Regions from separate parts of the Desulfovectis peckii genome, predicted to be linked through region 2. Evidence: riboswitches for the same ligand, from Rfam matches in the RefSeq annotation. Region 2 holds a riboswitch; the other holds the start of a gene.

Region 1 (16,369 bases), 510 kb from region 2:
ATTAGGGCAATTTTTTTTGCCAGTGCCCGTTCATCAATGCCGCTGCCTCTGCCGGTAATCTCCTTAGGATCAACGCCGGTTAAGGCAGCCAAAACCGCACTGCAAGCCGTGGTATTGCCAATGCCCATATCCCCCGCTGCCAATAGCGTTGCTCCTTCTTTGATTTGTTTTTCTGCCAGCAATATCCCCGCTTCCACTGCGGCAACCGCTTCTTCGCGCGACATCGCAGGTCCATATATAAAGTTATCAGTGCCCTTTTTTATCTTTAGGTTAATTAAGCCCGGGTGACTAAAGTCTGCCGCCATACCGATATCAGCCACCACAACATTTGCGCCTACTGTCCGGCTTAAAACGTTGATTCCCGCGCCACCTTTTAGAAAGTTTATCACCATTAATTTGGTGGTGTCTGTAGAAAATGCACTGATCTTTTCCTGCACAATGCCATGATCGCCCACACATACAACTACCCTTTTGTCGCCGATAACGGGGTGGGCACGCCGCTGAATGCCCGCCAAGCGCACCGCAATATCTTCTAAAACCCCCAGGCTGCCCTTAGGCTTGGTTAGTTTATCAATGCGCGCTGCGGCAGATTGCATGGCTTCGGCATCCGGCAGTTTTATATTGGCAATTGCTTCTTGTAGCTTCATGTAATCAATCTCCTTCAAATATTTGTAACCATTTGTAATAAAATTCCATATATTATCATAAATTGGGAGGGATGGCTGATGAGAGGTCACGTTCACTCTTATTACGGTATTACCAGTTTCGATTTTGGGCATGTCCATTATTTTCGGGGCACTTCATCCAGAAACTACGGCGGTGTAGACTACCACACCCATGTTTTAGCAGGGCGGACCACTTTTGATCAAGGGCACACCCATTTTTACAGAGTAATAACCGGACCGGGAATTCCCGCCGGTTATGGATACCACATCCATCCTTATTTTGTAGTTACCAGCACTAACGGGCGGGTGCCGCACGTTCATTTGATCAGCGGATACACCGCTCCCGCACCTAATGACCGGTATTATTACTAAGCGCCGTTACGGGCGCATTTTTCTCTTTTACTGCAGTTTTTTATCCGGCATATCTAATATGCGCATCACATAAGCGGCAGCGGTCATTTTGGCGTTTAATATGTCCGGGCTTTGTTCCTGCGCCAGTTTAACCTGCTGCTGAAAACCGCCCTTCCCTTGAATGCAGTTAAAAATTTCTTCACTCAGCACTTGACGGGCCTTATCTGTTTCCGCAAAGCGAATGGCCGAAGACAGCATGTCTTTTAACAAATTCTGCTCCACTTCCGGCTCAATGTTCGGCACCGGTGTATTGAACCCCCGATATACATCTATCAGTAAAGCCAAATATTCCTGTGGGGTAGTTTTATTTTGCCTACTATTTGTCATAATTAGCTCACTCCCTAATTAAATACTGCTAAGCTACTTCCCCTTACCTTACTTTACCACAAAAATACGCCTTTGACATAAAGCATTTACCTGCTGATACCGTTGTCATACAATTTTGGCAGGTAATTTTTACGTCTTGGTAGAATATTGCAATATTAACCACTTGAACTGTCTTTGGAGGATAGGTTGACATGCTGGCCATTACCAACAGTGTTGCCCTGCAGGGTTTGCAAGGCGTAATCGTAAAAGTGGAAGTAGATGTATCAGCCGGACTGCCCAAATTTGACTTAGTCGGTCTTCCGGATACTGCCGTGAGAGAATCTAAAGAGAGGGTGCGGGCAGCCATTAAAAATTCCGGTTTTGAGTTTCCGGTAAAACGCATTACCGTCAATCTGGCCCCGGCGGACATTCGCAAAGAGGGCCCGATATATGATTTGCCCATTGCCATTGGCATATTAGCCGCATCCGAGCAAATAGACCCGGTTAATTGTTTAGAGCACATCTATATCGGCGAACTTTCCTTAGACGGGGCCATTCGCCATGTTCACGGCTTGCTGCCGGCAGCTTTAACGGTACGGCAAAAGGGTTACCGCAGTATGATAGTGCCGGCGGAAAACTGTGCCGAAGCGGCGCTGGTACAGGGAATTGATGTTTATCCGGCCGGCAGCTTGGCAGGCTTAGTAGCCGCATTAAAAGGAGAAGAACAGCTTACCCCCTACACGGTGGACATGCAGCAATTGCTAAAAAACACTTCTTCTCACCTGGTGGATTTTGCCGACGTTAAAGGACAGCTTGCCGTAAAGCGGGCCTTGGAAGTAGCCGCTGCCGGCGGTCATAACATTTTAATGGTCGGCCCACCCGGTTCCGGTAAAACAATGCTGGCACGGCGATTACCCACCATTCTGCCGGACATGACTTTAGATGAAGCCGTTGAGGTCACCCAAATATACAGCCTGGCCGGGCAGCTAAAGCCCAACCAGGCATTGGTAACAGAGCGGCCCTTTCGCTGCCCGCACCACTCGGCGTCAAGCGCCAGTTTGGTGGGGGGCGGGCGCATTCCTAAGCCGGGTGAAGTGAGCCTTGCCCACCATGGGGTGCTTTTTCTCGATGAAATTTTAGAATTCCGCAAAGATGTGCTGGAATCACTGCGCCAGCCGCTGGAAGACGGCATAGTTTCCGTTACCCGGGTACATTCATCCCTTACCTATCCGGCTAACATTATGCTGGTCGCCAGCGCCAACCCCTGTCCCTGCGGCTACTTTGGCGATCCCCTTAAAGAATGCACCTGCACGCCGCCGCAAATTCAACGCTATTTGCGCCGCCTGTCCGGCCCGCTGCTAGATCGCATCGATATGCACATTGAAGTTTTGCGCGTGCAATTCAGCGATTTACAAGACCCGACACCGGCTGAACCGTCGGCAGAGATAAAGGCCCGGGTGGAAAAAGCCCGCAGCATTCAACGGATGCGTTTTAACGGCATGCAGTCCAAAGTTACCTGCAACGCCCAAATGCCCCCTTCAATGATCAGAAAATACTGTGTCCCTTCCCGCGAGGCCAAAAGTCTGCTGCGTGCCGCCTTTAAGAGTTTAAATTTATCTGCCCGCAGTCACGATAAAATACTAAAGCTGGCCCGCACCGTTGCCGATTTGGCCGGCAGCGAGCTCATCTTAGAACAGCACATGGCAGAGGCATTGCAGTACCGCAGTTGGGAAAATAAATTTATTTAGTCATATTAAGGAGGAAGCAAGATGTTAAAAACTAAAAATCTTTTGGCGGCAGCCATGTGCATTTTGTTGTTTTTAACAACTGCTTGTGCCGACAGCTCTTCCCCGGAAACCGTGACCGGGAATTTTTTAAATGCGCTTAAGGAGTCTGACTTGAGCAAAGCTAAAAAATATGTAGTAAACACTGATATCGAAGGGGCTTTGCCAGATAAAGAAATAGCCAAATTAATTCTGGCAAAAATTGAATATAAAATAACGGAAACGAGCATTAACAGCGACAAAGCAACCGTTAAAGCTGATATTACCGCACCGGACATGATGGGAATAACAGCAAGTACCGTAAACGAAATGATACCTTTAGCATTTGCCACGGTTTTTTCCGCTGAAACCTCTCCGGAAGAGATAGATAAACTCGTAGATAAGTACCTGATCAACAGCATATCCGATGACAATGCACCAATGACAACCACCCAAACCAATATAAATCTGGTTAAAACCAAAGGCGGCTGGAAGATTTCCCAAGCCAATGATGAGCTTTACCGTGCCATTACCGGGAATGCCCTAAAAGCTTTTGAAATTTTAGAAACCGAAAATAAATACTAAAACCTCTTGGCCTCTTACAACCGACCAAGAGGTTTTCATCACCTTACACTAAAACATTTCATTGGCCTTTTCAATAGCAATTTTCACAAAGTTGCCGCACTGGCGAGAAGTTAAGTTTCCGTAGTCGCTGTGCTCTCCTTCAATTAAGCCTTCCACACCCTGCTGTCTGGCAGCGTAGTGTTTCAGTTTCCAACTCATTACTTTGTCCCTGGCCACAGAAACTACCTCCTTTTTGGTTGTTATCGTTAGTTTCTGCAGCAGTAAATTTAATATAACAAGTAAGTTCAGCTAGTATATTTAGTAGCTGCAAATGCAGATGAAATTTATTAATAGTACTAAGAAATAGCATTATAAAAGTATTAATTTTTTATATTATTTTCAACAAAGCATTGGTTTATTTAAGTTCATTAATTAATTACATCAATAAATTCCACAAAAACACGCCGGCGATACCGCCAAAGATGACAATAATTACGTTTAAGCCAAAATAAGCCAAAATTAAAGCTACAATGCTGCCGGAAATAGCAGAATGTATGTTGCCGGTAGATTGTAAAATGCCGGGAAAGAGCAAGGCACTGATTGCCGCACAGGGAATAAACTGTAAAAAAGTTTTCAATGCAGGTGGCAGTTTAGTAGTGTCTAAAGCTACCAGCGGCAGCATTCTGGGAATGTAAGTCACTGCCGCCATGCCAATGACGATCAACAAAAGTTTATCCATTGTTTGCACCCTCCTTGGGGAACAGAGCTGCACCAAGGGCTGCGGCAATTAAGGTGGAAATAATCACCGTCCACCCGGTAGACAAAGCGGCAAACAGCGGCAGCCAGTTAAGCAGGGCGTGAGTAGCTGCGGCAATTATGGCCACAATTAAAAAGGGTTTGGAAGTTTTTAGCGAAGGAATTAACAACCCGATAAACATGGCGTAAAGGGCAATGCCCATGCAGGCTTTAACGGATTCCGGAAGTCCGGAGGCGAGAAATATCCCCAGCCATGTTCCGATATTCCAGGCGGCAAAGGCGGTAAAATTTAAACCTAACAAAAAGGCCGGACTTAAAGTTTTCTCTTGACGAAAAGAGGCTACAGAAAAAGTTTCATCAGTAACGCCAAAGGCAATGAGTGAACGCATCTTGGCAGATACATTTTTTTCAATGCGTTGCGCCAATGAGGCAGACATCAACAAATGCCGCAAATTAAGAATAAAGGTAGTCATGACAATTTCTCCGCCCATAACTCCTAAAGACATTAGGTTAACGGCCATAAACTGGCTGGCACCGGCATAAACCAACAGTGACATCAATGCACAGATTATATTGGGCACATCTGATGCTTTAGCTAAAATTCCATAAGCCAAGGCAATCGGGATAAAGCCAATGGCGATGGGAACGGCGGCTTTAATGCCGTCAACTGCCGTTAGTTTTTCTGTAGCTTGCATGTTATTTTTAACTTCGGTTGAATGTTTTGTCACCGGTTGCACCATTTTTTGCCTCCTGCTGGAAAACTTATACAGGGCCGGTAAATATCAAGTTAACCGGCCCTGTACAATGTTGCACTCTATTTAAGCCAATTTTGCCGCAATATCTCTTGCTATCCAAACACCACAGGCACTTGCTTGGGCCAAGCCTCTGGTTACACCTGCCCCGTCACCGCCGGCATATAAGCCGCTAATTTCCGTTTCAAATTTATCATTTAATTTCGGCCGGCTGGAGTAAAACTTGGCCTCCACACCGTAAAGCAGGGTATGCTCACAAGCCAGTCCCGGTGTAACATGATCAAGGGCTTCAATCATTTCGCAAATACTTTTCATGGTACTGTAGGGTAAGGCCAGAGCCAAGTTACCCGGCACCGCTTCTTTCAGCGTCGGCTCAACAAAACCAACCTTAATTCTCTTTTCAGTTGATCTTCTGCCTTTTAAAATGTCACCGTACCTTTGCAGCAAAACACTGCCGTTAGATAAGTCGTTTGCTAATTTAGAAATTGCCCGCGCATATTCATTTGGCTTGTTAAAAGGTTGCGAAAACTTGTGCGAAACCAATATGGCAAAGTTAGTGTTCCCACTGCCCAGTTTTTTATCTTGGTAAGCATGTCCGTTAGCCAGCATCACACCGCTGTGATTTTCAATTACCACATAGCCGGAAGGGTTACTGCAAAATGTCCTTACTGTTGTGCCTACTGAGGTGCGATAAATAAACTTGCCTTCGTATAGATGTTCATTTATCTCTTCCATAATGGTGTCCAGTGTTTCTACACGCACACCCACATCAACCTGGTTGTTGGTCATCTCTAAATTGTGCTTGGCCAATACTTCTTCCAGCCATTTAGAGCCGTCTCTGCCCGGCACAATCACTACTTTTTTAGCTTCAAAGTATTGCTCATCTTTAGTGACAATACCGCTAACGGCTAACTTGCCGCTCCCGTCTTTTTTTACCGTAATATCTGCTACTTCAGTTTCAAAAATCATGTCAATTTTATCTTTTAAGTACTCGTAAATGTCAATTAAAATTTTTATGTTGCGCTCGGTACCCAGGTGACGGACCCTGGCCCTAAGCAGCTTAAGACCCACTGCCAGTCCTCTTTTCTCGATGGCTTTAACCGCCGGCGAAGTAGGATCGGTAATTTCTGACGGCGCACCGTGCTTTAAGTTAATTTCATCTACATAGTTAATTAATTTCAAAACTTCAGAAGGAGGCAGATAGTCGGTCATCCAGCCGCCAAATTCAGTAGTGATGTTAAATTTCCCGTCCGAGTATGCCCCGGCACCACCAAAACCGTTGGTAATTGAACATGCCGGAATACAGCCGGCGTAATCTTTTTTCTCATTAGCCGGCGGACACTTTTCCAGTTTTTTTTCCAACATCGGACAGCTGCGCTTGTATATGTCCCTACCCTTATCAATCAACAATACCTTTAAAGAAGGCGCTTTCAAGGAAAGTTCATAACAAGCGAAAATACCCGCTGGCCCGGCCCCTACAATAATTACGTCATACCCTTTGCTCATTGCTTTCACTCCAAGCTTATATTAGTCTTTTAACATCCCAAAGTTACATTATATACCAACTAAAATTATATAGCAAACTTATTTATTGTAAGAAAAGGAAAAAATTTAAAAACCGATCCCCATCAACATAATTAGAATTATATACCCACTAAATAGAATTGCCAAGGCAAATTAAATAAAGGTGTGATAAAGCACACCCTTATTTATTAATTTGATTTGGCTGTCTTTAATTCAGTTTTTGCCTTGACATTAGATTGTTCTTCTTGAAGATGTTTCAGGTAGCGGTTTGTTTCCGCCACTACCACGCCACTTAAGCCCAGTAAGGCAATTAAGTTGGGGATGGCCATTAACCCGTTCACTATATCGGCAATTATCCAAATCATATCCAGTTTAAGAAAAGCGCCCAAGCCCACTAAAACTATAAAGATAATGCGGTAAGGCATAATTGCTTTTACCCCGAACAAATACTCACAGCAGCGCTCGCCGTAGTAATTCCACCCCAAGATGGTAGTAAAAGCAAAAAAGGCAATAGCGATCGTTAAAAGGTGGGGTCCAAACGCCGGGAACCCGGAGGCAAAGGCCAATTGGGTCATCGCCGCACCTTCGGCTGTACCGCACCACACGCCGGTAACTACCAACGTCAAGCCGGTCATGGTACAAATAATAATTGTATCAATAAAAGTACCGGTCATGGAAATTAAACCTTGTTCTGCCGGCCATTTGGTTTTTGCCGCCGCCGCCGCAATCGGGGCACTGCCCAGACCGGATTCGTTAGAAAAGACGCCCCGGGCAATACCGAACTGAATAGCCATCATTACGGTTGCTCCTAAAAAGCCGCCGGTTGCGGCAGTACCGGTAAAGGCACCGTTGATTACCAGTTTAACTGCCGCCGGCAATTGTTCTATGTGCATTATTAAAACTGCCAGGCAGACAACAACATAAAAAACAGCCATAAAAGGCACAACCTTAGTGGTAACATTAGCGATTCTCTTAATACCGCCAATGGTTACCAAGGCTACCAACAAGGTAATTACAGCGGCAGTAAGATAAACGGGAATGCCCATGGAGTTTTCTGCCGATGATACGATGGCGTTTACCTGGGGAAAGGTGCCGATGCCAAAAAAGGCAACTAAAATACCGCTTATGGCAAACATTATCGCCAATGGGCGGAATTTAGGGCCCAAACCTTTTTCAATATAGTACATCGGCCCACCGGAAATTTGCCCGTTGTCATCTACCGTGCGATATTTAACAGCCAACAGTCCTTCGGCATATTTGGTAGCCATGCCAAAGAAGGCTGCCAGCCACATCCAAAAAAGGGCCCCCGGGCCGCCGGCATAAATAGCGGTAGCCACCCCGACAATGTTGCCGGTACCGACGGTAGCCGCCAAGGCGGTACAAAGGGCACCGATGCTTTTTATATCGCCGGAACCGTCATTTTTAGCAGTGACAATAAGTTTTAATGCCAGCGGCAGTTTACTTACCTGCAGCAGTTTAAGCCTAAATGTAAGTACAATCCCTGTCCCCACCAAAAGAATTAAAAGCGGCGGCCCCCAGATATAAGCGTCGATAGTTTGTAACAAATCCATAATGTTCATTGCCTCATCTCCTACTTTGTTGTTAAAAAATAAAAAAGCCAAATCAGAAATGATTTGACTCTTGAAAGCAACAGGCAAAGAAGCAATTAGTCAGCATTAAATTTACTAACTAATTGTATAGCCTCCTCTGTCCTTTTGCCTGAGAGATTGAACAGCTGTACAGACTGTTTTGCCCCTTCGGCGCCCTTATTATGTAAGGGTCTCTCCAGAGTCCTGTCCGCCGGTGGTTCCGCTTTTTAACAAAGCACCTGAGAGTTTAGCTCCTTCGGTGGGCCTTTCGGCCGCTCTCCCACAGGCATCATTCAGTGTCCATATGCGGTTGTTACGTAGGATATTATAATTCTAACTCTTGGAAATAGCAACAGTTAGAAGTAATATTCTAATATTCTGACTTTTATAAGTCTATAAGTCCCTTTTTGTATCTGCGGATACCAAATATGCTCCCCTCAAAGCCAAGGAGAGCACGGCAATATATTTTAAATAACCGTAACTGCTTATATTCTCTTAATAATTGAAAACATATGGTTTAATATATACCAATTTTGCGGAAAACTGTTATCCAGCTGCCAATAGCTTACCCCTCTTAATTGATATTCGTTAATTAGTTCCAGTTTGGCTTGAATGCTGCGAGCGTCTTCAAACCAAACAACATGGCTGCTTCCCTTTTCATCTGTATAATAAAAGTACGGCGCTTGTGCCTCTTCATCGTATTGAACGGTGGCCCCATATTGAGCGGCTAACTGCAACGCACTTATCGGAGTAACTCTAACCGCCCATTCGCCGCCCGGTGCATAAGGCAGTGTCCAGTCATAACCATACAGCGGTATGCCAAACATTACTTTTTCCGGTGGAATGACTGAAACTGCATAATCAAGCACTTCTCTTACTTCATTAATCGGGGCAACGGCCATGGGTGGGCCTCCGGCATATCCCCAATCATAGGTCATCAACACAACAAAGTCATTAATCCTGCCTTGAGCGGCATAGTCGTGGGCCCCATGCCATTCTCCGGTGGTTATGTCATAGGGTTTGGGAGCTAAATCTGTTGATAGCACATAATTTTCAGAATGTAAAAGGGCATAGGCTTTAGCTACAAAATCATTGTATAATTGCCTGTCTTCGGGCGGAATTCTTTCAAGGTCAAAATTTACTCCGTAATAACCCTTTGCCTTCAAAACCTGCAGGATGTTGCCAATTAAAAGGTCTTGAATGTTTTCATCTGACAAAATAGCATGAGCTATTTGGGGATCAAAGTTCCCTTCCCCTAAGTTCGTTAACACCATTAAACCTGCTACATTATACTCTCTCGCTGCCTCTATTACCGCTAAATCATCTAAAGGCTGTAAGCTGCCGTCCGCATTAACTTGATAACTAAAGGGGCTGATATAGGTTAAGGACGGTGCGGCTTCATCAATTAATCTTGGGTTTTGTTGATAATAACTTGGTTCCATCCAGGCATTAACTTCTATCGCCCGCAATTGATTGCCAGCATCACCGGGAATAATCAAAGCCATGCCGGAAATAAGATGGGGCAATTCATAGATTGCATTTATATCAATAATTCTTTGCATGTTAACTTGATATCTGTTGGCAATCATCTGTACTGTCTCCCCCGGTTGCACCACATGTATCAGCAATGCCCTCCCCCTTTCTCTTTTAAATACTGTATTATATTCATATCAAGGTGTATTGCTTTCGGTAATTGGCTAGGAAAGGAGAAAAGCTTACATGCAGGAAAGAGTTGTTTGCCGCAAATGCCGCTATTTCTATATCACCTGGGACAAGCGTTTTCCCAACGGCTGCAAGGCTTACGGTATCAAAACAAAATACCTGCCGTCCGTGGTTGTGCTCAGAACGACAGGTAAGGGCTGTGCCTGTTATCAGCCGAAATAACGGTTATTATTTAATCTTTTTTCAAACTTTTGTCTGTACTCATGTAGCTGCCGCTACCCTGTTCAGGGGCAAGGTTTTGTTCCGTCAGCCCCTTAACTTTAAAGGTCGGCGGATCATAAGAACTTATTTTTTCGTCATTTGCGCGCTTAACAGGTTTCCTTTTGCTCATCAAATCGCCTCCCGCAAATAGGATAACCGAAAAGCATAATATCTATGAAAACCTGTCTGCACAAAGAAAAGGCCCTGTGCTTTTTATTCCACAGGGCCCGGCAACAAAGATATCAGTGCTGTGTCTGGGATACCGCGCTATACAAGGTGCCAACAACAAACACAATCAAAGCGGGCACTACCCAGCCCAACCCCTGATCGTGCATGGGCAAGTAAACTAAGAGCTTATCCAGCCCAAGCTGAATGCCGAGTCGTTGGCCGATTGATGCCGCCAAGTTTACTAATGCTAATATTGTAGTAATGCCGACGGTAGTTACATAGACGATCTTTTTACCTTTAAATAGGTTGTGTATAATGCCCAGCAATACTAAAGCAATAACGATGGGGTATACTGTTACCAACAGCGGAACCGACACTTCCAAAATAGTGGCTAAACCCATGTTTGCCAGAAGTGCACTAACTAAAGTAGCAATTATACAAATCGTATTGTAGCTCACACGATTATTGGTTAACCTGCTAAAGAAACTGCCGCAGCTGGCAACCAGGCCAATGGCCGTTGTTAAACAGGCCAAAGCCATGCCTATAGCAATGGCAACTTTACCAAAAGAACCAAGTAAGTATTCAGACATGAAGGAAAGCAATTCCCCTTGGTTATCACCGGCATACAATGTACCGGTAGTAGCCCCAATATAGGCCAGACCGATATACACCGAACCTAAACCAACTGCAGCAACAATTCCGGCTATGATGGTTATTTTGGCGATTTCGTTATTATCGGTAACACCCTTGTTTCTAACCGAGTTGACAATAACCAAACCGAAAATTGTCGCCGCTAACGCATCCATCGTATTGTAACCTTCTAAAAAGCCTTGAATAAAGGGTGTGCTATAATTTGCTGCACCGATGCCTGCACCCGGGCTAACAATGCCTTTAAAAATAATAATACCGAGAAATAATAGTAAAAACGGGGTAAGTATTTTCCCCAAATTATGAATAATTTGACTGGGACGTAAAACAAACGCTAAAACAATACCAAAAAATATCACCGTGGTTATTGCTAAAGCCAGAGACGACATGCCGGGGCTTAAGTCACCTAAAAAGGGTGCCACCCCTACTTCATAAGTGGTAGCGCAAGTACGCGGAATGGCCAACAGCGGGCCGATACAAAGTACCACCACGGTAGTAATAATTTTACCGAACAAGGGGTTTACTCTGCTGCCCAGCTTTTCCAAGTCACCGCCTGCCATAGCCACTGCCGTAACCCCTAACAAGGGCAACCCTACACCGGTAACTATAAAACCAAAAACAGCCAGCCAAAGATCTTCCCCGGCCAGTTTACCTAACATTGGCGGGAAGATCAGGTTGCCGGCACCGAAAAACATAGCCAATAAGGCCAAACCGGTAACAAATATCTCTCTGTTACTTAACTTCATGAAAACCCTCCTCCATGCTGCAAAAATAAAGCTTGTCCAGGGTGAGTATCAAACATCTCGGCAGTACAATAACCTATATCCTAAACTAATTTACACCGAGTGTCAATTATTTATATTACTTTTCAAATTGTCTATATTTTTACACAACTTGATTGTGATTTGTACAAAAAATAAATTAAGCTTCATGCCGACGGCAGAAGCTTAATTTTGTTCGCTCGTTTAGTTTTACATGCTGTAAAAAGCTACAAAAGCTTGATAAACATAAAGATGATCTTTTACACCGGCCAATTCTCTTATTGAGTGCATCGCCAGCATGGGGTTGCCGATATCTACGGAACGGATGTTTAAATGCCTGGCTGTAATTGGCCCAATAGTAGAACCGCCTCGTAAATCCGAACGGTTAACAAAGGTTTGATAAGGAATGTTGTTTTCCCGGCAGATAGAAGCAAACACCGCCGTTGAATCACTGTCTGACGTATACCTTTGATTGGCATTGATTTTTATCACCGGTCCGCAGTTGATCCGGGGTTTGTTTACCGGGTCATGCCTTTCCGGACTGTTGGGGTGTACCGCATGAGCCATATCCGCTGAAATGAAAAATGAGTTGGCCACCGCGCGAAAATAATCTTCCCGGTGCTTACTGGATAGCACAATTTTATTTTTGTTCTCGGCTAATACAATTCTCTCCAACACTGTAGCCAGCAGCGGCGAATCCGCTCCCTGCTTGCTACTGCTGCCAACTTCTTCATTGTCAAAGCAGGCCAACACATTGACCCCGGACTTGGGCTTGGCGCCGCACAATGCTTTGAGCCCTGCATGCACCATAGCCAAGTCGTCAATGCGGGAAGCGGATATCAGCTGCTGATCACTGCCAATGATACTTCCCTTTTGATGTTCGTATAAAAACAGGTCAAAATCCAAAATATCCTCTTCCGGTAGGTCTGCTTCCCTGGCTAACAGTTTTAACAAGTAGTTTTGCGGCGTAAGTTGATCATTAATTAGCCTGATTATCGGCAGGGTGTCTTTTTGCGCGTTTAATTTTATCCCGTCGTTAACACTGCGATTTAAATGAACGGCTAAATTGGGAATAACCAGCAGCGGACCCTTGATGTTTACCAGCTTGCTTTCCGGCCACAGCGGATTATTACTGCGCACGGTAATCCGCCCGGCCAGGGACAGCGGACGATCTAACCAAGTGTTAATAATCGGGCCGCCATAGATTTCGGTATTGAGTTTTAAGTAACCGTCCGCCGACATTTCCGGATAGGGCTTAATGCAAAAAGTCGGGCTGTCGGTATGGGCCCCGATTATTTTAAAGCCTGATTCCGCAATACTGCCTTCCCCGATAACAAAGGCAATGCAGGCGGAAGAATTTGCCGTTACATAATATTTCCCCCGCTGCTTTAGGTCCCATTTATCCCTTAAATGCAATTTTTTAAAGCCGTTATTCTTTAAAACGGCTTCCATCTCACTCACGGCATGAAAGGCCGTGGGGCTGCGATCAATAAAATCAATTAATTCCGCAGCCAGCCTTTTTTCTGTCACCACCTGTAATTCTCCCCTCTTAATCATTCTTTGATCATTATAACCGAAACGGTGGTTTAAATGGGTAATTATAGATGTTTCCTTACAACCATGAATGTAACTTTTGCTAAAACATAAGCAGGGAACACCTTGGCCGTCCTGCATATCTGAAGCGGCAGCACTGTCAAGAGCGTTCCCTGCTTTTTAACGAAATATTATCTTTTCACCTAAAGGTGCTTTTCATTACTATCCTGGCGCCAGGCCTCTAACCGAAAGGTAAAGGCCGGCCCCAATTTCCATGCCCCACAGACATGTCCTTTTGTTCACAAATCTGGCTTTAACTAACCGAAAGGTCTTCCGTACACTCATCGGGGCAAAACTGCTTTTCGGACAATCTGATAATGTCATTGTAAACTACAATGCGGCCTAAAATTTTCAGCAGCTCATTTTTGGTGTCTTCGGCAATATCTAACCGCTGGATTCTCTTTTGCAAATGTACACACGAGGCATTGCAAATATTGTTGGCGTCTTCTAAAAATTCATCATCGTCAATGTTCCCGATTACCGTCACTGCGCTAATTGGCAGATTAATCAGCTGCATACAGGAGCAGCGCCACACATCTACGCTATCCTCATGTACCGACACCACCCGGCCGACTTTTTCTTTATGCAGTCCTACTTTTTGCGTAGGCTCCCAGATAACAATATCGTTTTCTTTTATTTTTTTCATGTTAATCCCCCTTTTCTTTGTAATTTTGTGATTGTGAAATCTATTGCAAATAGCATACCACTTATTGCTTAATTTTAAAAGGGGTTTTGAAGATATTTATATTTTAAGTTAATTTTTACAATTCATTATTGAGCATTTTTTGCCATTAAAAAATGCTGCCTGCACTTTCTGATTTTTTGTCCTGCCTAAAAGTTGCCTAGGGGCTAACTAAAAATAAAAATGCCCCTCCCATGGCAGAGGAGCATTTCCGTCATATTACTATGGCCCAAGGGTTTATTCTACCGCTGCCGTTTTTTCCAGCTCATCCAACAGCTGCCCAAACAGATCCAGCGCGTCCTGCACCGGTTGAGGCGAAGTCATGTCTACACCGGCAGCTTTCAGTAAGTTCAGCGGATAATCCGAGCCGCCGCTCTTTAGGAAGTTCAGATATCGGTCAACGGCAGGCTGTCCCTGTTCAATAATTTGGTTTTTCAAGGCGATTGCCGCCGACAGCCCGGTGGCGTATTTGTAAACATAAAAGGCGTTATAGAAGTGCGGTATGCGCGCCCATTCCAAATCAATATTTTTATCAATTACAATATCATTTCCGTAATAATCGACATTTAATTGATGGTAAATGGCACTCATTGATTCTGCCGTCAACGGTTCTCCCGCTTCCGCCTTTTCGTGGATAATCTTTTCAAACTCGGCAAACATCGTTTGCCGGTACAAGGTAGCTCTGATTGTTTCTAAATAATGGTTAATTAAGTACAGTTTTTTCTCTTTGTCATCTATGTTTTTCAGCAGGTAGTCCATTAACAGGGTTTCATTTAAGGTAGAGGCCACCTCAGCGGTAAAAATGGAATAATGAGCGTTGATATAGGGCTGCTGGCGGTAAGCGTAATATGAGTGCATCGCATGTCCCATTTCATGCGCCAGGGTAAAAAGGTCATTTAAGTTGTTATCGTAATTTAACAGCACATACGGATGCACGCCATAGGGCCCCCAGGAATACGCGCCGCTGGTTTTTCCCGGACGGTGATAGACATCCACCCAACCGGAATTCAGCCCGGCGGTTAAGTCCTGAATATAAACCTCTCCCAGCGGCTGCAGCGCCTTGGTAATCAAGTCTACCGCCTCGGGATATTCCACTTTCCACTGCACGTCTTTAACCAGTGGGACGTAAATATCGTACATGTACAGTTTATCTACACCCAGTATTTTTTTGCGCAAAGCAACATAGCGGTGTAACAGATCTAAATTAGCCCGTACCGTTTTAATTAAGTTATCATAAACCCCTGTAGGAACGTTATCGGCAAATAATGCCGCTTCCATGGCCGAAGGATGTTTGCGTGCCCGGGCATAGAAGATGTCCTTTTTTACACTGGTGCTCAATGTTGCGGCCAGCGTATTTTGACGGGCACGATAGGCGCTGTATAAGGCATTGTAGGCGTCTTTTCTCACCCGCCGGTCATAACTCAACATTAAGGTTTGATAATTGCCGTGGGTAATTTCCACATCCTTTCCCTTTTCGTCCTTAATGGTGGGAAACTTCATATCGGCAATGTTGAGCATGCGGAAAATTTTATCCGGCCCTTGCATCACCTCGCCTGCCTGAGCAAGCAGCAGTTCTTCACTTTCAGAAAGGGTATGGGGTTTCTGACGAATTACTTCACTTAAGAAAAACCGATAGTCTGCAAAATCCGGCCGCTGTTTATATTGATTTACGGTCTCCGTAGGCAAGGAGAGTAATTCCGGCAGAAAAAAAGAAATGGCGGCATTTACTCTGGTGTTTAAGCCGACGGCCCGATCCTTTAAGGCCTGGTATTTGGCATTGGTGTTGTCTTCGTCTAGGCGCATGCTGGCGTAGACAAATAACTTCTCGTTAAGCATTTGCAGTTGTTCAATATCCTTTAAGGCATTTAACAGGGTATCCGCCGACTCCCCCAACCTTCCCCGGTAGGCAGTAACTTCACCGATCAGTGCTTCTACTTTTTTAAAGTCCTGTTCCCACTTTTCATCATCGGCATAAATGTCCTCTAAATTCCAAGTGTATCGTTCATCAACCTTGTTCATTTCCGCATCCCCCTTTTTCCAAAAAAATGCATCCGTATAGGGCAGAGCAAAGTTTAACCCTATAAAGGTAAGCATAGCGGTGATAAAGCCTAAAAGAATTAACTTGCTATATCTTCTAATTTTTTTCAGTTTTTCCTGCCACTCCTTTATTTTGGCTTACACAAATAGTTATGCCAAATTCCCCCGATATCATGCAGCAAAAAGACAACAAAAAAGGCACTTCCCTAACGGGAAATGCCTTTCCG
Region 2 (16,369 bases):
TGTTTTCGGTGAGCCGCCGTACAAAGCGGTATTGACCCACGGCTTTACCGTTGATGAAAAAGGGCGTAAAATGTCCAAATCATTGGGCAACGTAGTAGATCCGTTAAAAATTATTGACCAAATGGGTGCGGATATATTGCGATTGTGGGTGTCTTCGGCAGATTACCGCAGTGATCTGGTAGTATCACATAATATTTTAAAACAAATGTCCGAAGCCTATCGTAAAATACGCAATACCGCCCGCTTTTTACTGGGCAATTTAAACGATTTTGATCCGACAGCAGACAGCCTGCCCTATCAAGAATTAAATGAACTTGACCGTTGGGCGCTGCTGCGGCTGCATAGATTGATTGAAAAAGCAATCAAAGCTTATGATAATTATGAATTCCATGTGGTATATCATGCCGTTCATAATTTCTGCGTGCTGGATATGAGCAATCGGTATTTGGATATTATTAAAGACCGCTTATATACCATGCCGGCTAAATCCAAAGAACGCCGCGGGGCACAAACGGTACTGTATCAAGTTTTAGATGCCTTAGTGCGCTTACTGACACCGATTTTGGCTTACACTACCGAAGAAATTTGGCGTTACATGCCTAAACCGGAGGGCAGCCCGATCAGTGTGCAGCTGCTGGATATGCCCCAGGTAAATGAAGAATATTTAGATGCCGATTTGGAACAAAAATGGGATCGCTTAATGCAGATCCGGTCCGAAGTATTGAAGAGCCTGGAAAATGCCCGCCAAGAGAAATTTATCGGCAATTCATTAGAAGCAGCGGTGCACGTTTATGCGGATGACGAGTTGTATCAGTTCTTAAAACCGATGGAAGAAGAACTGGCTGTGTTATTCATTACCTCACAGGCCCATTTGCATCAGGGGTTGCCCGCTGATGTCAAAGCCAGTGAAACCGTTCCTGCCCTGGCTGTTAAGGTAGAAAAGGCAGCCGGTGAAAAGTGTGAACGCTGCTGGATGTACCATGAAGAAGTAGGTCAAAATACAGAACACCCGGCGCTGTGTCCGCGCTGTGCATCGGTAATACAAAACCAATAGGCTAATAAACTTAAAAGCATATAGGCGGAGCAAACCATAGTTTGCCCCGCCTTTTTATGTCAGGCGAAGGGATAATTTTTCCATTAATTAATATGCGATTTACAATTAGTTAGTTGTTTTTAATTAGATAATTATGTTAAGATTATTGCAACGTGGGGGTGGTTAAAATACTGAAATGTACCGTTTATCCGAAGAAAGTTATGCAAATGAGTACTGAACAACTGCAAAATTTAATGGTGTCATTGTTGTATCATGTTGATCGCGCTTTTACATATAATACCAGTCCGGTAGAACTGACTAACCGAATATTAAGCGAACTTTTAGAGGCCGACCTGATAGATATAACAGGGACCGGCTGCGAGGGCTGTAGTTCCTGCGGTTCTCCGGTACAAACCAAAGAAACGAAGAAAAAACCGGGGAAAGTAATACAATTTCCAAATATCCAAAAAGATTAACTTTTTTTTGAAGGGTTTTTAGCTTTATAATCGGTAATTAAGCCTTTTCTAATTCGCTGCGTGATAATACCGCCGATGCGCCCGGCTTCTTTGGCATTTAACGCACCCCAACCGTAGGTGCGTATTTTTTCACCTAAGCCCAGTTCTTCGGCAATTTCCATTCTTAGCAGGTCTTCTTTGGTGGGTTCCTTAACTTTTTTAGCTCGTTTCATTTTCACTCATCTCCGCAGATAGTATTAATCATATCGTAAAGTTAGTATAGGCCGCTTGATAATAAAATATGAGCCGTAATAAAATACCGTTTGGCAATAAAAAATGCTTAGATTTTTATTAATTTTAAGCAGGAGAAAATCTACTGACAGCGAATAATGCCTTAAAAAGAAAATATGTTTTGCGGATGAAAGTGGCAGGAGAGCACCGGTATTGCCGGGCGCCGAAGGAGCAAGGTTATTCGCTGCTGGACGATGACCGAAACTCTCAGGCCAACAAACTGTCACCGGACGTAGCTCTGGAGAGTTCCAACTGGACACCAAAGGGGAAACCTCGAGCCGAGGAAAATCTCTCAGGTAAACCGGACAGAGTAATCAGCATATTGATTTACTCTGTCTTTTTTTGTGCATTAGGTTATAATAATATTGAACCAAGGAAAATAATACAAGACAGAGTTTTCAAAATCTAACCATAATTCAAAAAACGCAAACGGAGGTAATATCATGGCTGAATTAAAGCGGACTCCGCTTTACGCTGTTCATGTTGAATTAGGGGCTAAAATGGTTGAATTTGGTGGCTGGGAAATGCCGGTACAGTATCAGGGCATTATTAAAGAACACCAGGCCGTAAGAAATGCCGCCGGGCTATTTGATGTTTCCCACATGGGAGAAATATTGGTGGAAGGCCCCGGGGCACTAGGTTTTTTGCAGCACTTAGTTACCAACGATGTCAGCAAGCTGGAAATCGGACGGGCGATGTATACGCTGATGGTTAAGGAAGACGGCGGGATTATTGATGATTTCTTAATTTATTACTTGGGAAACAATCGTTATTTACTGGTGGTCAACGCTGCTAATAAAGATAAAGATTTCGCTTGGATTAAACAGCACCTAACCGCTCCGGATGTAGGAGTGGCGGATAAATCCGATGAATACGCGCAGTTGGCTTTGCAGGGGCCGGTGGCGCAAAAAGTACTGCAAAGCTTAACCAGCCTGGATTTGGCTACCATTAAATTTTACCGTTTTGCTATCGGTTCAGTGGCCGAAGTACCCTGCCTGGTTTCCCGCACCGGTTATACCGGGGAAGACGGTTTTGAACTGTACTGCGAACCGGAGAACGTAGTAAAATTATGGCATGCCATCTTAAAAGCAGGGGAATCAGAAGGTGTGGTGCCTGCCGGGTTAGGAGCGCGAGATACTTTAAGGTTTGAAGCGGCATTGGGTCTTTACGGCCATGAAATGACAGAGAGCATTAACCCACTGATGGCCGGTTTAGGCTGGGCAGTAAAGTTTGATAAAGGAGATTTTATCGGCAGAGATGCCTTGATTAAAATTAAGGAGCAGGGTGTCAGCCATAAACTGGTAGGCCTGAAAATGATCGAAAGGGGAGTGCCGCGGACCGGCTATAAATTGCAAGTCAATGGTGAGGAAATCGGCTGGATTACCTCGGGCAACTTTGCTCCCACATTAAATGCAAATTTGGCGTTAGCTTATGTAAAACCGGAGTATGCAGCAGTAGATACGGAACTGGATGTCATCATTCGCAATAAACCGGTAAAAGCTAAAGTAGTCCCTAAACCTTTTTACAAAAGAAAATAATATAACATAACAATAATAATGAGGAGGTTATTTTATGAGTAATGTACCAAGTGATTTAAAGTACAGTAAGGAACACGAATGGGTACGGATTGACGGCAACCGTGTTACCATTGGCATTACCGATTATGCTCAAGATTCTTTAGGCGATATTGTCTTTGTAGAGCTGCCCGCTGTAGGCGACACTTTAGAAAAAGATGATACCTTTGGAGTTGTGGAATCGGTAAAAGCCGCATCTGACATTTTTACCCCGCTAAGCGGCAAAGTAGTGGAAGTAAATGAGGCTTTGGAAGAAGCTCCGGAAACAATTAATAACGACCCTTATGGTGAGGGTTGGATTGTTGTGTTGGAGCTTTCCGATCCGTCAGAATTAGACGACTTGCTTTCCGCTGAAGAGTATCAAGCTTTCTTAGAGGAGAATGCCTAATGAAATTTTATCCTCATACTGATGAAGAGCGCGGCCAAATGTTGGCCGCTCTAAAACTTAATTCGCTGGACGAGCTTTTTAGTGACATTCCGGAAAAAGTAAAACTAAACAAACCCTTAAATTTGCCCAAGGCTCATTCTGAATTAGAACTGACCCGTCATTTGGGCGCTTTGGCCAAGAAAAATAAAACCGTTGAGGATTACACTATATTTTTAGGGGCCGGGGCCTATGATCACTATATCCCCAGTGCGGTGAAACACATTTTGTCCAGAACAGAATACTACACTGCTTATACCCCTTATCAGCCGGAAATCAGTCAGGCAGTGCTGCAGTCAATTTTTGAATATCAAACGATGATTTGCGAATTAACCGGCATGGATGTATCCAATGCGTCAATGTATGACGGGGCATCAGCAATGGCGGAAGCAGCTTTAATGGCTTCCGCTGCCACCCGGCGGAATAAAGTACTGGTGTCGCGGGCGGCACACCCGGCCTACCGCGAAGTACTGCAGACTTACGCCGAGGGGCAGGAGCTGCAGGTAGAAGAAATTGCGCTCAACGAAGGACGCACCGATCTGGAAAAGCTGGAAAAACAGCTTGACAAAGATGTTGCGGCGGTGATTATTCCTTATCCCAACTTTTTTGGCGTCGTTGAAGATTTAACCCAAGCAGCTGAGTTGGCCCACAAAAACAAGTCTCTTTTGATAGCGGTTTGTGATCCCGTTGCCTTAGGGGTGTTGAAAACACCGGGCAGCTGTGGGGCGGATATTGTTGTCGGTGACGGCCAAGGCCTGGGCATACCCTTGTCATTCGGCGGTCCTTATTTGGGGTATCTAGCCTGCACCGATAAATTAATGCGCCGCATGCCCGGCCGGATAGTCGGTCAAACTAAGGACGGGCAGGGCCGCCGGGGCTTTGTACTTACCCTGCAGACCAGAGAGCAGCACATTCGCCGGGAAAAAGCCACTTCCAACATCTGCTCCAATCAGGCACTGTGTGCTTTGGCCGCCACTGTGCACTTAAGCTTATTAGGTAAAAAAGGCCTTAGACAGGTAGCTGAGCAGTGTTTGCAAAAAGCACACTACGCCTGCCAGCAAATTACTTCATTGCTTGGCTTTGAGGTTGCTTGGAATGCGCCGTTCTTTAAGGAATTTGTGGTTAAAGTGCCGCAACCGCCGGCAGAAATTAACGCTCGCCTACTGGATGCCGGCATTATCGGCGGTTGGGATTTAGGACAGGCTTATCCCGAGCTGCAAAACCACATGCTCTTTTGTGTTACAGAGAAACGAACCAAAGAGGAAATTGACAAACTGGTTGCGGTACTGGGAGGTGATGCCAGATGACGGAAAAACTAATTTTTGAACTTTCCCAACCCGGACGGGAAGGAGTGCAGCTGCCGGATAACGATGTGCCGGAAAAACCGCTGGAAGAGTTACTGGGGGAAAACAATTTGCGTACAGATGAACCGCAGCTGCCGGAAGTAAGTGAATTGGATGCCGTACGCCACTTTACCAGGCTTTCCCGTCTCAACTACGGGGTAGACGTTGGCTTTTATCCCCTAGGTTCATGCACCATGAAATACAACCCCAAAATTTGTGAAGACATGGCTAACCTGCCCGGTTTTACGCAGCTGCACCCCTATCAGCCGGAAGAAACGGTACAGGGTGCCTTGGAATTGATGTATAACACGCAGCAGTATTTGTGTGAACTGACCGGGATGGATGCTATGTCACTGCAGCCGGCTGCCGGTGCACACGGCGAACTTACCGGCATACTGATTGTAAAAGCTTACCTAAAGCATAAAGGAGAAAGCCGCAGCAAAGTAATTGTGCCGGACAGCGCTCACGGTACCAACCCGGCAACTGCCGCTTTGGCCGGCTTTAAAGTGGTAACCGTTAAATCTGATGAGCGGGGCAATGTTGACCTGGATGAGCTGCGCAAAGTAGTAGATGAAGACACCGCTGCTTTGATGCTTACCAACCCCAGCACATTGGGCTTATTTGAAGAAAACATTGTAGAAATCGCAGACATCATTCACCAAGCCGGGGGCTTGCTATATTATGACGGAGCCAATATGAATGCCATTATGGGCATTGCCCGCCCCGGTGACATGGGTTTTGATATTGTGCACCTCAATCTGCATAAAACCTTTGCCACCCCACACGGCGGCGGCGGCCCGGGAAGCGGCCCGGTAGGTGTGAAGGCAGAACTGGCGCCGTTTTTACCCAAACCGATAATTGTTAAAGAAAACGATCAATACCGTTTAGACTACAATCGTCCATTGTCTATCGGCAAAATACATGGCTTTTACGGCAACTTCGGCGTGGTAATCAAGGCTTATACCTACCTTTTGTCACAAGGTGCCGAGGGGCTGAAAGCAGTCAGCCAGCATGCGGTATTAAATGCCAACTACTTGATGCATTTGCTGAGCGACAAATTGAGAATTCCGGTGAAGCGCACCTGCATGCATGAGTTTGTCTGCCAGCCGCCGAAGAATTTTAAAGAACTTGGCGTCACCACCTTAGATATTGCTAAGCGCATGCTGGATTACGGTTACCATCCGCCGACGATCTACTTCCCACTGATATTTGAGGAAGTAATGATGATGGAACCGACGGAAACCGAAAGCAAGGAAACAATTGATGCGTTTGCGGAAAGCGTGATAAAAATAATCGAAGAAGGGGAAACTAATCCGGAACTGCTTAAGTCGGCTCCGCACACCACACCGATAGGCCGCTTGGATGAAGTAACCGCCGCCCGTAAGCCGGTATTAAAGTATCAAAGCAAATATTATCGGCCTTAAAATTGCTGCATGCAAAGGCTAAAGTACTGCGAACTAAAGGTTTGTTGTGCTTTAGCCTTTTTTGTGTAGTTAAAGGAACGTTCGCTTAAGGGCCGCCAAGGCCATTTACACTACGCAAACACGCCGGCACATAAAAATGAACGAGCTCCGCCGCCTCCGGGCGGGCGGCCGTGTACTTTCATCCTTAATTTTTTAATCAGAAGAAAGTGAACTCGGAGCAAAGCTCCTCAAACAGTCCTCGGCGCTAATCCTCCGTTAGCAATGCTCTTTGAATTAGCCGGCTAATCGTTTGCTTCGGTAAATGCCTTGGCGTCAAAAGAAATGTTGCATCTGTATGAACGCGCAGACATGAAGAAGCTTTCCCTTAAATGTGGACAGTAAAATCAATAAAATGGTAGGGGCCGGCTTCTATGCCGGCCCGATATAAGGAATGTTACAATTGCGAGAACGCGCTTCCTTTATCAAGACAAAAACCTATCCACCACCCGCACAAACTCTTCCGGCCTTTCTTTTTGTGCCCAGTGTTTACACCCTTCCATAAGATAAAGCTGCGAACCTTTTATCTTCCGGTGTGCTTTTTTGGCATATTTAACAGGAACGGCGGGATCATTTGTCCCATGGACGATGAGTGTGGGTGCTTTAATTTCCGATAACCTTACCGCCAGATCCGTCCTCAAGCCCGTTCGGGTAATCTCACTTCTCTGGAAAGAGATAAATGCTTTGCCGGCATGGGGATCTTTTAGCGCATCCAGTATTTCCTCTACCAGTTCGTCTGAAAGATTATCGCTACTGCCAAACAAGCTGTACAGCAAGATCCACTTTACAAGCCTTCTGCTCTTTGCCGCCAACCTATAAGACAGTTCGTTAAACGGTGATTGGGTATACCAGTAGGACAAAAGATGGTAAGGCAGTTTGGAATAAAGTCCCCATGATCCTACAATTACCAATTTATCTACCCGCCAGGGTTCTTTCAATGTAAAGGCAAGAGAAATGCCGCCACCGAGAGAAAGCCCAATCAGATTTACTTGTTTTAGATTTAAGGCGTTAACCAATTGATCTAAAAAACTTACATAAAATGAAAGCGAGTATTCCACGTCATCCGGCTTATCACTTTTGCCATATCCAGGAAGATCAGGGGCAAATACACGATGTTTTTTTGACAGTGGCCAAATAATTTCCCGCCAGGATATGTCGGCTGAATCTACACCGGCACCGTGCAAAAGAATGATCGGAGAGCCGGATTGACCTGCAGTATAGCAATTGACATTGATGCCCCTAAGGTTAAACTTCACACTCTTTACTTGTTTACTAATCATCATAGGCTTTCCTTTTTAATATTTTTTTTTGTATTTTTATCGTAAATTAAAATCATTATCAATCACATTTTGAAATTTATTCTAAATGTTTTTACAAAGGTGTTGAGTTTAAGTGTAATTTTATATATATTATATAAGAATTATTTTGACAAACAGGAAGTGTAATCATGGATGAAAAGATAAAAGTGGCCCGCCTGTCGATTATCTCAAATACCTTTTTAACCACCGGCAAATTGACGGTGGGCATATTTATGGGCTCAGTAAGTATCATATCAGAGGCTATTCATTCCGGTTTGGACTTGTTGGCAGCGATCATTGCCTTTTTATCCGTGCGTCAGTCGGCTAAGCCGGCTGATGAATTGCATAAATACGGTCACGGCAAGTTTGAAAATTTAGCCGCCATATTAGAGGCACTGCTGATTATTGCCGCGGCGGCAGGAATTTTGTGGCACGCTATACAGAAAATTTTGCAAGGTTCCGGTGAAATTGTGGCCTTAGAGCTGGGGCTTTTAATTATGGGTATTTCATGCGCGGTAAACTGGATAATATCCAGTAAATTAATGAAGGTGGGCAAAAAGACGGATTCGCCGGCTTTGGTGGCAGATGCCTGGCACCTGCGCACCGATGTATATACTTCACTGGGTGTTTTTGTTGGCATTATTTTGATTATGATTACCGGTAAGCCGATTATTGACCCCGTTATCGCTATTTTTGTCGCGCTGTTAATATTAAAGGCGGCCTTTGATTTAATGCGTGAATCCATTAACAGCATATTGGATGCAAAACTGCCTAAAGAAGAGGAGGAAGTAATTAAAGCGGTACTGGATAGCTATAACCGGCAAATAGTGCAGTATCACAACCTGCGCACCCGCAAGGCGGGGCCGCAGCGTCATGTTGATTTACATCTGGTTGTCCCCCGCTGTCAAAATGTGGTCAGTGCCCACCGGCTATGTGATGACATTGAAAATGATTTAATGCAAAAGCTGCCGCAAAGTGAGATTCTCATTCACAGTGAACCGTGTCAGCCGCCGCAGGACTGTGAAGGATGCCAAGCGGCTTGTGATTGTGAGCAAAAGAACGCGCCCTGTACCCCCCGGTCTGCACACAATGGCAAGCAAGATTGAGTGTAATACAGTGTATTTTTATCAAAAAGGCTTTAAAAATAAGCACCGCAAGCGCTGCGGTGAAATTTTTTTTGTCTTTGCAGTGACAAAAGTGTTGTCAAAACAGGATATTAATAATATAATCAAAAGAAAATTAGTTACTTTTTACACAAGCACGTTTATAATAAACTGCTTATTAAGGAGGGATGCCTGGAAAACTAAACCATTGTAATGTAAGCACATTTTATTTTATAATATTACCGGCTTTTCGGAAAAAAGTATTATTTTTAAGCAAAAATAAAATATGACAGCACCTTGTTTAAGTGACAGGCTTTACTTAAGCTCTACAGTTAGTTAATTAAAAGAGGTGATTGGGATGTCAGTTGACACCGCAAAAGCAACGTCCGCTGCCAAGACGATAGAAGTGCAAAAGCCTTCTTTCGATTGGAAACGGGTGTCGGCAATATTTGCCGGGATAGCAGCATTTGCTCTTTTCTATTTTTTACCTGAATTAACACCGGCAGTGGATCCCGCCGGGGAAGTCTTTCCACTTTCCCGAGAAGGCCAACTGGCCATTGGATTGTTTTTACTGGCAGGTATTTGGTGGGTTTTTGAGGTAATACCAATCGGTGTGACCAGTCTTTTAATCGCAGTGATTCAAGTGGCATTTGTCATTCGACCCGCCGATCAGGCATTTGGTAATATGGCGGATTCTTCGGTATTTTTCATTATGGGTTCACTGTTTTTAGGTCTTGCTTTTACCAAGGTGGGTTTAACCAACCGTTTGGCATTTAAAATGCTTACTATAGTAGGCGAGGATACCAGAAAGATTCTGCTGGGCGTCTTTTTGGTAACGGTCGGACTTACCTTACTGATGGCGCATACAGCTGTGGCGGCAACCATGTTTCCGCTGATGATGGTCATTTTAAAAATGTACGATGAAGACGAAAAGCCGAGTAAATTTGGTAAAGCAATGTTCATCGGTATGGCTTATGTTGCCGGTGCCGGTAGTATGATTACCATGCTTGGTGCGGCCCGTACCGCAGTAGCCGCCGGTTTCTTCCAAGAGTTTACCGGTAATTATGTGTCCTTTGCTGAAGTAACAAAAATGATGGGGCCTTTTGGTATCGTAATGACTTTTGTTACCTGGTTCTTATTAGCTTATGTATTCTACAGACCGGAGAAGAAAAATATACCCGGATTGAAAGAGAAGGCCCAAGAGATCTATGCCGAAATGGGACCGCTTACTAAGAAGGAAGTCTTTGTCGCCGTTTTAGCCTTAACGGTAGTTGCTATTTTGGCTTTGCAAAGTTTTGTACCGGCTTTGGCCGCCATGGGGCGGGCAGTGCCCATTTTAATTGCAGTAGGTATTATGTTCATTACCGGAATATTTAACAAAGAAGACTTAGAAAAGAATATCTCTTGGAACATCATCCTGTTATTCGGCGGTGCCATGAGTATCGGTTTGTGCCTCTGGGAAACCGGAGCTGCTCAGTGGATGGCGGTACACTGGTTGGGAATGTTCCAAGAATCTCACTGGTTAGTATTTGTACTGGCAATTGCTTTCCTAATTATCATTTTAACCAACTTTATTATGAACGTGGCAGCTATTTCCATTACCCTGCCGGTAGCGCTGGTTATTTCCAATTACCTAGGGGTTAACCCATATCTGATTCTGTTCGCTTCTCTGGCAGCTGCCGCTCTGCCTTACATGCTGTTGGTCGGTGCTGCCCCGAACGCCATTGCTTATCAGTCTAACCAGTTTAGTGTCAGCGAATTCTTTAAGATGGGTATACCGTTTACCATTCTCGCCGTAATAATGATTGGTGTATTCTCGGTAACTGTTTGGCCGCTGCTAGGGGTACCGGCATTATTGCCTTAGTTAATTAAAGCTGCACTAATCACCGTAATTGATATAATATATAACCGATACAATTATTGCAATCAAATTAATGGCCTGGATGAGAGCCTTTGCTCTTATTCCAGGCCATTAAAATTTAACTGACGTAAAGCTTCAAACAGCACAATTGCCACCGAATTAGATAAATTAAGTGAGCGGGCGCGAGTATTGTTAATCATCGGTATTCTAATGCAGTAATCGGGATTGGCCGCTAACAGCTCTGGGGGCAGTCCGGCAGTCTCTTTGCCGAAAACCAAAAAGTCATCGGGCTGATACCGCGGCTCGGTGTAATACTTTTTTCCCTTGGTGGTGACGTACCAAAATCTCCCGTTGGGATATTTTTGCTGCAGTGCGGCAAAATTGTCATGGTAGTGCAGATCCAGCAAATGCCAATAATCCAGTCCCGCTCTTTTTAAATGGCGATCATCGGTGGAAAACCCCAGCGGTTTTACTAAATGTAAAGTCGTTCCCGTTACCGCACAAGTGCGGGAAATGTTTCCCGTGTTGGCGGGTATTTCCGGTTCAACTAATACAACGTGCATTTAATTCTCCTCTTTCCTTTTTTGGTGTGTTGGGCAAAGTTTTTGCAGCGGGCAGACAGCACATTTGGGGTTGCGGGCGGTGCATATTTTCCGGCCGTGGGCTATCAGCAAATGGTGAGCCGGCTGCCAAGTTTCTTTTTTCAGGCACTGCATCAGCTCTTTTTCCGTAGCTTGCGGGTTTTTGCCGCTGGCTAACCCCAAGCGGTGAGCTACGCGGTGCACATGGGTATCTACCGGCAGGGTAGCTTGGCCAAATGCTACTCCTAAGACCACACCGGCAGTTTTGCGCCCCACCCCGGGCAGCGCTTCTAACTCTTCCCTGGTTTGTGGTACTTTGCCGTGATGCTTATGTAATAAAATACGGCAGGTTTCAATAATTGCCCGGCTTTTATTGCGGTGCAAACCGCAGCCTTTAATTTCTTCCGCCAGTTCCTCCGGAGTTAATGCGGCAAAATCCTGCGGCGTGCGGTACTTTTTAAACAAGCTGTCAGTGATCATATTAACTCTTTTATCGGTGCACTGCGCACTTAAAATGGTCGCAATTAATAACTGAAAGGGGTTTTCATGATTTAAACCGCACCCGGCATCAGGATAAGCCTCTTTTAAAATAGCAAAAATTTCTTTTACCCGCACTATACACTCCCCAATAAATCGGCATGGTCGATTTTAATGCACCGATCCATAATAATTGTAATGTTGTTATCTTGGGCAATTTTGGCCGCCTCCTCGTTTTTAATGCCCAGCTGCAGCCAAATCGCCATTGGCTTTTTGCTGACGGCATCCATAACCACCGGCGGGGTATCAACACTCCGCCGAAAAACATTGACAATATCTACTTGCTCCGGAATATCACTGACCTTTTTATAGGCCTTTTCACCCAATACCGTATCAACTTTGGGGTTGACCGGGATTATTTTATATCCCTGCTGTTGTAAGTACTGGGCAACTTGAAAACTGGCCCGATCGGGTTTATCTGACAGGCCGACAACGGCAATAGTGCGGGCTTTCTGCAACAGCTCTTTCAACCGGTGACTTTCGGGATTTTTAAACATGCACGTACCTCCTAAGCTTGCTACATTAAATAATATACCAAAAACCACACCCCATTAGTAAAGTAGATGATTAAACATTAATCTAAAAAATGATATACTGATATATTGGTTGATATTTTATAATTACATAACATGGAGTGATTAAACAAATGGGTGTGGTTTTATTAGCCATTGCTGTGGGTTTTGCCGTCGGGCACTTCAATTTGCTGCCCAAAGACAGCAAAATCACCCAAAAGGTAACACTGGTCGGGCTGGTATTTTTACTGGTGGTGATGGGAGCACAGCTTGGTTCTAATGAAGAAGTTTTGAACAATTTTGCCCGCATGGGCTGGCAGGCATTTTTACTGGCCGGCGGCAGTATAGCGGCCAGTGTGCTGCTGGTTAGATTGGCGGAAAAATTTATTGTTAAAAAACAGCCAAAACATTTACTGACTAATCAATCAGAAGAAGTTGGTGATGACAGGTGACTTGGCTTATTCTCGCGTCCGTTGCCGTTGGGGTGGCTTTGGGCTATTGGGTAGTGCCGACAGATTTAGTCGCTCACTTAGATACTTTAACTTCTGCCGCTTTATTTGTCTTACTGTTGGGTGTAGGGATAGATTTAGGACAGCAAAAAGAAGTGTGGGCACGCTTGTGGAAAATGGGTTGGCGAGTGTTGCTGGTGCCGCTTTTGGTGGCTATTGGCAGTATTGCCGGAGCGGTTATGGTAGGTTTAGCTTTGGGAATGCCGGTTAATGAATCATCGGCTGTCGGTGCCGGCTTTGGCTGGTACAGTCTTTCCGGCGTGCTACTGGCAAAAATATATTCGGTGGAACTTGGCGCACTGGCATTTATCACCAACGTGGCCCGCGAGCTGATGGCTTTTGTCACCATACCGTTAATTGCCAAGTATATCGGCAAATACAGTGCCATTGCTCCTGCCGGTGCCACCAGTATGGATACCACACTGCCGATTATCTCCAGATCAACGGATGCCGATACCGCAGTAGTTTCTTTTATCAACGGCTCGATATTAACTGCCTTAGTGCCTATACTGGTTCCGTTAGTAATCCGGATATAAGTATAAGGGGACAGGCTTGAGTAATTTAATAATAGCCTGACCCCACAAAAAAAAGGTGCGTTATGCACCTTATTTTATATTTTAACTACGTACCACAATAAAGGTACAAGGATTGTTGCTGCTGTGATAATCCAGAGGAAGCCGGCTTTATTTTTCTCTACTGCGTAGTGCTGATTCTGTAAGTATTGTTCATACTCGCGATCTAACATATATACCGCCTCCCTTAAAGGGTATTTTGTATACTATATTAAGTTCATTTTATCACAAAATAGCGGTCGGTAAAGCTCAATAAAGGCTGCTTTATCCTTATAATACCAGCTAAAACAGCATGCACAAAACCTTAAGGCTGTAAATTGCAAGGATAGTGCAAGTTGTAACAAATTGCAGCCATGTCGATTAGTTCAACATAGAGCTGTACTGTCAGTGTCAAAAAATTAAGCCGACGGTTATAATATATAAACCGTTATTAATCGAGCTGAATTGACAAAACCGTGGGCAATGATTCCGGGCAACAGAGATCCGGTCCAGTAGTACATTAACGATAAAGCCATGCCTACCAGGGCAATTTCAATAAACCAAACAGTGCTTAAATGCATCACAGAAAAAAATAAGCCGGATATCACCACACCGGCAATCACCCCCCAGCGTTTAATAAAAACAGGTAGGGCAAAGCCGCGGTAGTAGATTTCTTCCGCCAGCGGTGCCATGATGCCGGACACAAAGAGCGGTGCGGCTAACTCAGAAAATGTTTTGGCTTGGGCAGCCATTGCTACCAGCGGGTTGGTGTTAATATCCGCTTCCAAAACAGCGACAAACAGCTGCTGCAGACCGGTAGTGACGGTAAAAATAAAAATTCCACCCGCTAATCCAAAAAGAATGTTTTTGCCGAAATCTTGCCGGTTTAAGCCTAAATCTTTTACTGAACCGGATTTATAGGCAAAAAACAAGGTTAAACCAATTAATATCAACCGATCCAAAATGTTTAGCATGTTTTGCGAAATCCCCGGCAAATAAGGAAGCACCAACCTGCTTAAAATAAATACCACAATAATTCTGGCAATTAATACTGTCAATACCTCACTAACGCCCCAGCGTACGTTCAAAGCCTTTGCACCTCCTAAAGCTTAAGCTATTATTCCCGTTTTTAAAGTTTTTTCGGTAATAAATTCTTAAATAAAGGCATTTATCGATGGCAATACTACAATTTGACTAATTTATTTTTTTATTGCTCATTAACCACCTTAAAATACCCATTTATTAAAAAATATTACCAAGGAGGGAAAAGTATGGAAGCAACGATCAGCTGGTTTTTGGCTGTATCAGCGGTGATCATGATTGCCGTGATGCTTTATTATGTTTATCAGCTTTATAAAGAAGATACTGAAAATGCCGCTGATAATTTTGCGCTGCAACCGGCAAAGACCTCGCTGATGACTGAGTTTGCGGAAGAAATTGTTCCCTTTCCGGAATGGGAAAAAAAGACGGCACAGCCTACTCCGGAACTGCCATATGCCTATAATCAAGATTACATTATGCTCATGGTCAGAGACCCCCATTGGTTGTATACCTACTGGGAAGTTACCGCCACTAAAGAAGAAGCGTTTAAAGCCGCATTTGGCGAGGAGGCTTGGTTTAATTCCCGCCCGGTACTGCGGGTTTACGATATTACCGGTGTTGATCATTTTGACGGCTTAAACAGCAACTATTATTACGACATATATGTTAATTACGACAGCCGAGATTGGCATATAGAAGTTGCCCAGCCGAGCAGGAGCTACTGCGTTGATTTCGGCCGAATGTTGGCAGACGGCAGGTTTATTACTCTGCTGCGTTCCAACTTTGTTACTACTCCCAGACAATCTTTATCAGATTTGTATGATGAAGATTGGGCCTGCCTGGAAGGCATTTATCAAATGCCCCTTACCATGCAGTACACTGAAACTACCAATCGCACTCAGCAAGGTCGTGAAAGGAGATTGTCATGAGTAAAGGCTATTTGGCGTTAGTGCTACACGCACATTTGCCGTTTCTTCGTCATCCGGAAGATGAATATTTTTTAGAAGAACGCTGGCTATATGAAGCGATAACCGAAACATATATTCCGCTAATCCAAGTTTTTGAACGCTTAACGCAAGATAACATCCCTTTTCGCTTAACACTCTCCCTCTCTCCGCCCTTGGTGTGCATGCTAAATGATTCGCTGCTGCAGCAGCGTTATATTAAAAAGTTAAAATCAATGCTGGAATTGGCCGAAAAAGAAGTTGAGCGCACCAAAGGCACTCCGTTTTATGATACTGCCTGTATGTACCGACAACAGCTAAATTCTGCTTACCATATCTTTTGCGATCAGTATCAAGGCAACTTAAACTGGGCCTTTAAAAAATTTCAAGATTTAGGTTGCCTGGAACTGATTACCTGCGGGGCAACCCATGGCTATCTGCCGCTGATGAACAGAGAAGAATCGATATATGCACAAATTGAAACCGCTGTTAAGGTATATGTGAAAAATTTCGGCCGCCGGCCCCAAGGTATATGGCTGCCGGAATGTGCTTATAAGGTCGGAGTGGACAATATTTTAAAAGAATTCGGTATAAAATTCTTTTTTACCGATACCCACGGTGTGCTATACGCCGAACGCCGGCCGCGTTACGGTGTATTTGCTCCTATCTACTGCCCCAGCGGGGTAGCGGCCTTTGCTCGGGACGTGGAATCTTCCAAACAAGTTTGGAGCTCCAATGAAGGCTATCCCGGAGACGCCGACTACCGCGAATATTACCGCGACATCGGCTATGATTTAGACGAAGAATATATCTGGGAATACATTCATCCCGACGGTATTAGGCATAACACCG

Evidence for each region. A riboswitch is a leader RNA that binds a small molecule or an ion and turns the genes downstream of it on or off. The one in region 2 is predicted to bind glycine.
Region 1: linked by a shared signal. The riboswitch ahead of ACZ5NG_RS06570 (alanine/glycine:cation symporter family protein) and the one ahead of gcvT (glycine cleavage system aminomethyltransferase GcvT) in region 2 are both predicted to bind glycine.

Annotation. Positions count from the first base shown of each region.
Region 1 covers NZ_AP042409.1:1,315,127-1,331,495, forward strand. The annotation lists gene cobT (nicotinate-nucleotide--dimethylbenzimidazole phosphoribosyltransferase) at 1-647, opposite strand, end outside; gene ACZ5NG_RS06530 (YmaF family protein) at 726-1,037, shown strand; gene ACZ5NG_RS06535 (hypothetical protein) at 1,065-1,403, opposite strand; gene ACZ5NG_RS06540 (YifB family Mg chelatase-like AAA ATPase) at 1,595-3,130, shown strand; gene ACZ5NG_RS06545 (nuclear transport factor 2 family protein) at 3,152-3,730, shown strand; gene ACZ5NG_RS06550 (small, acid-soluble spore protein, alpha/beta type) at 3,779-3,946, opposite strand; gene ACZ5NG_RS06555 (AzlD domain-containing protein) at 4,146-4,448, opposite strand; gene ACZ5NG_RS06560 (AzlC family ABC transporter permease) at 4,441-5,205, opposite strand; gene ACZ5NG_RS06565 (NAD(P)/FAD-dependent oxidoreductase) at 5,284-6,723, opposite strand; gene ACZ5NG_RS06570 (alanine/glycine:cation symporter family protein) at 6,930-8,321, opposite strand; glycine riboswitch at 8,439-8,540, opposite strand; gene ACZ5NG_RS06575 (glycosyl hydrolase family 18 protein) at 8,816-9,958, opposite strand; gene ACZ5NG_RS06580 (uracil-DNA glycosylase) at 10,050-10,214, shown strand; gene ACZ5NG_RS06585 (hypothetical protein) at 10,225-10,383, opposite strand; gene brnQ (branched-chain amino acid transport system II carrier protein) at 10,496-11,815, opposite strand; gene ACZ5NG_RS06595 (M18 family aminopeptidase) at 12,041-13,363, opposite strand; gene ACZ5NG_RS06600 (hypothetical protein) at 13,677-14,069, opposite strand; gene pepF (oligoendopeptidase F) at 14,343-16,124, opposite strand.
Region 2 covers NZ_AP042409.1:1,825,367-1,841,735, reverse strand. The annotation lists gene ileS (isoleucine--tRNA ligase) at 1-1,054, shown strand, start outside; gene ACZ5NG_RS09110 (hypothetical protein) at 1,213-1,509, shown strand; gene ACZ5NG_RS09105 (small, acid-soluble spore protein, alpha/beta type) at 1,506-1,721, opposite strand; glycine riboswitch at 1,907-2,012, shown strand; glycine riboswitch at 2,016-2,090, shown strand; gene gcvT (glycine cleavage system aminomethyltransferase GcvT) at 2,223-3,317, shown strand; gene gcvH (glycine cleavage system protein GcvH) at 3,352-3,741, shown strand; gene gcvPA (aminomethyl-transferring glycine dehydrogenase subunit GcvPA) at 3,741-5,084, shown strand; gene gcvPB (aminomethyl-transferring glycine dehydrogenase subunit GcvPB) at 5,081-6,544, shown strand; gene ACZ5NG_RS09080 (alpha/beta fold hydrolase) at 7,006-7,863, opposite strand; gene ACZ5NG_RS09075 (cation diffusion facilitator family transporter) at 8,028-8,984, shown strand; gene ACZ5NG_RS09070 (SLC13 family permease) at 9,340-10,845, shown strand; gene trmL (tRNA (uridine(34)/cytosine(34)/5-carboxymethylaminomethyluridine(34)-2'-O)-methyltransferase TrmL) at 10,941-11,405, opposite strand; gene nth (endonuclease III) at 11,406-12,038, opposite strand; gene ACZ5NG_RS09055 (CoA-binding protein) at 12,038-12,457, opposite strand; gene ACZ5NG_RS09050 (LysO family transporter) at 12,607-12,924, shown strand; gene ACZ5NG_RS09045 (LysO family transporter) at 12,921-13,517, shown strand; gene ACZ5NG_RS09040 (hypothetical protein) at 13,592-13,726, opposite strand; gene ACZ5NG_RS09035 (lysostaphin resistance A-like protein) at 13,964-14,620, opposite strand; gene ACZ5NG_RS09030 (DUF4912 domain-containing protein) at 14,804-15,502, shown strand; gene ACZ5NG_RS09025 (glycoside hydrolase family 57 protein) at 15,499-16,369, shown strand, end outside.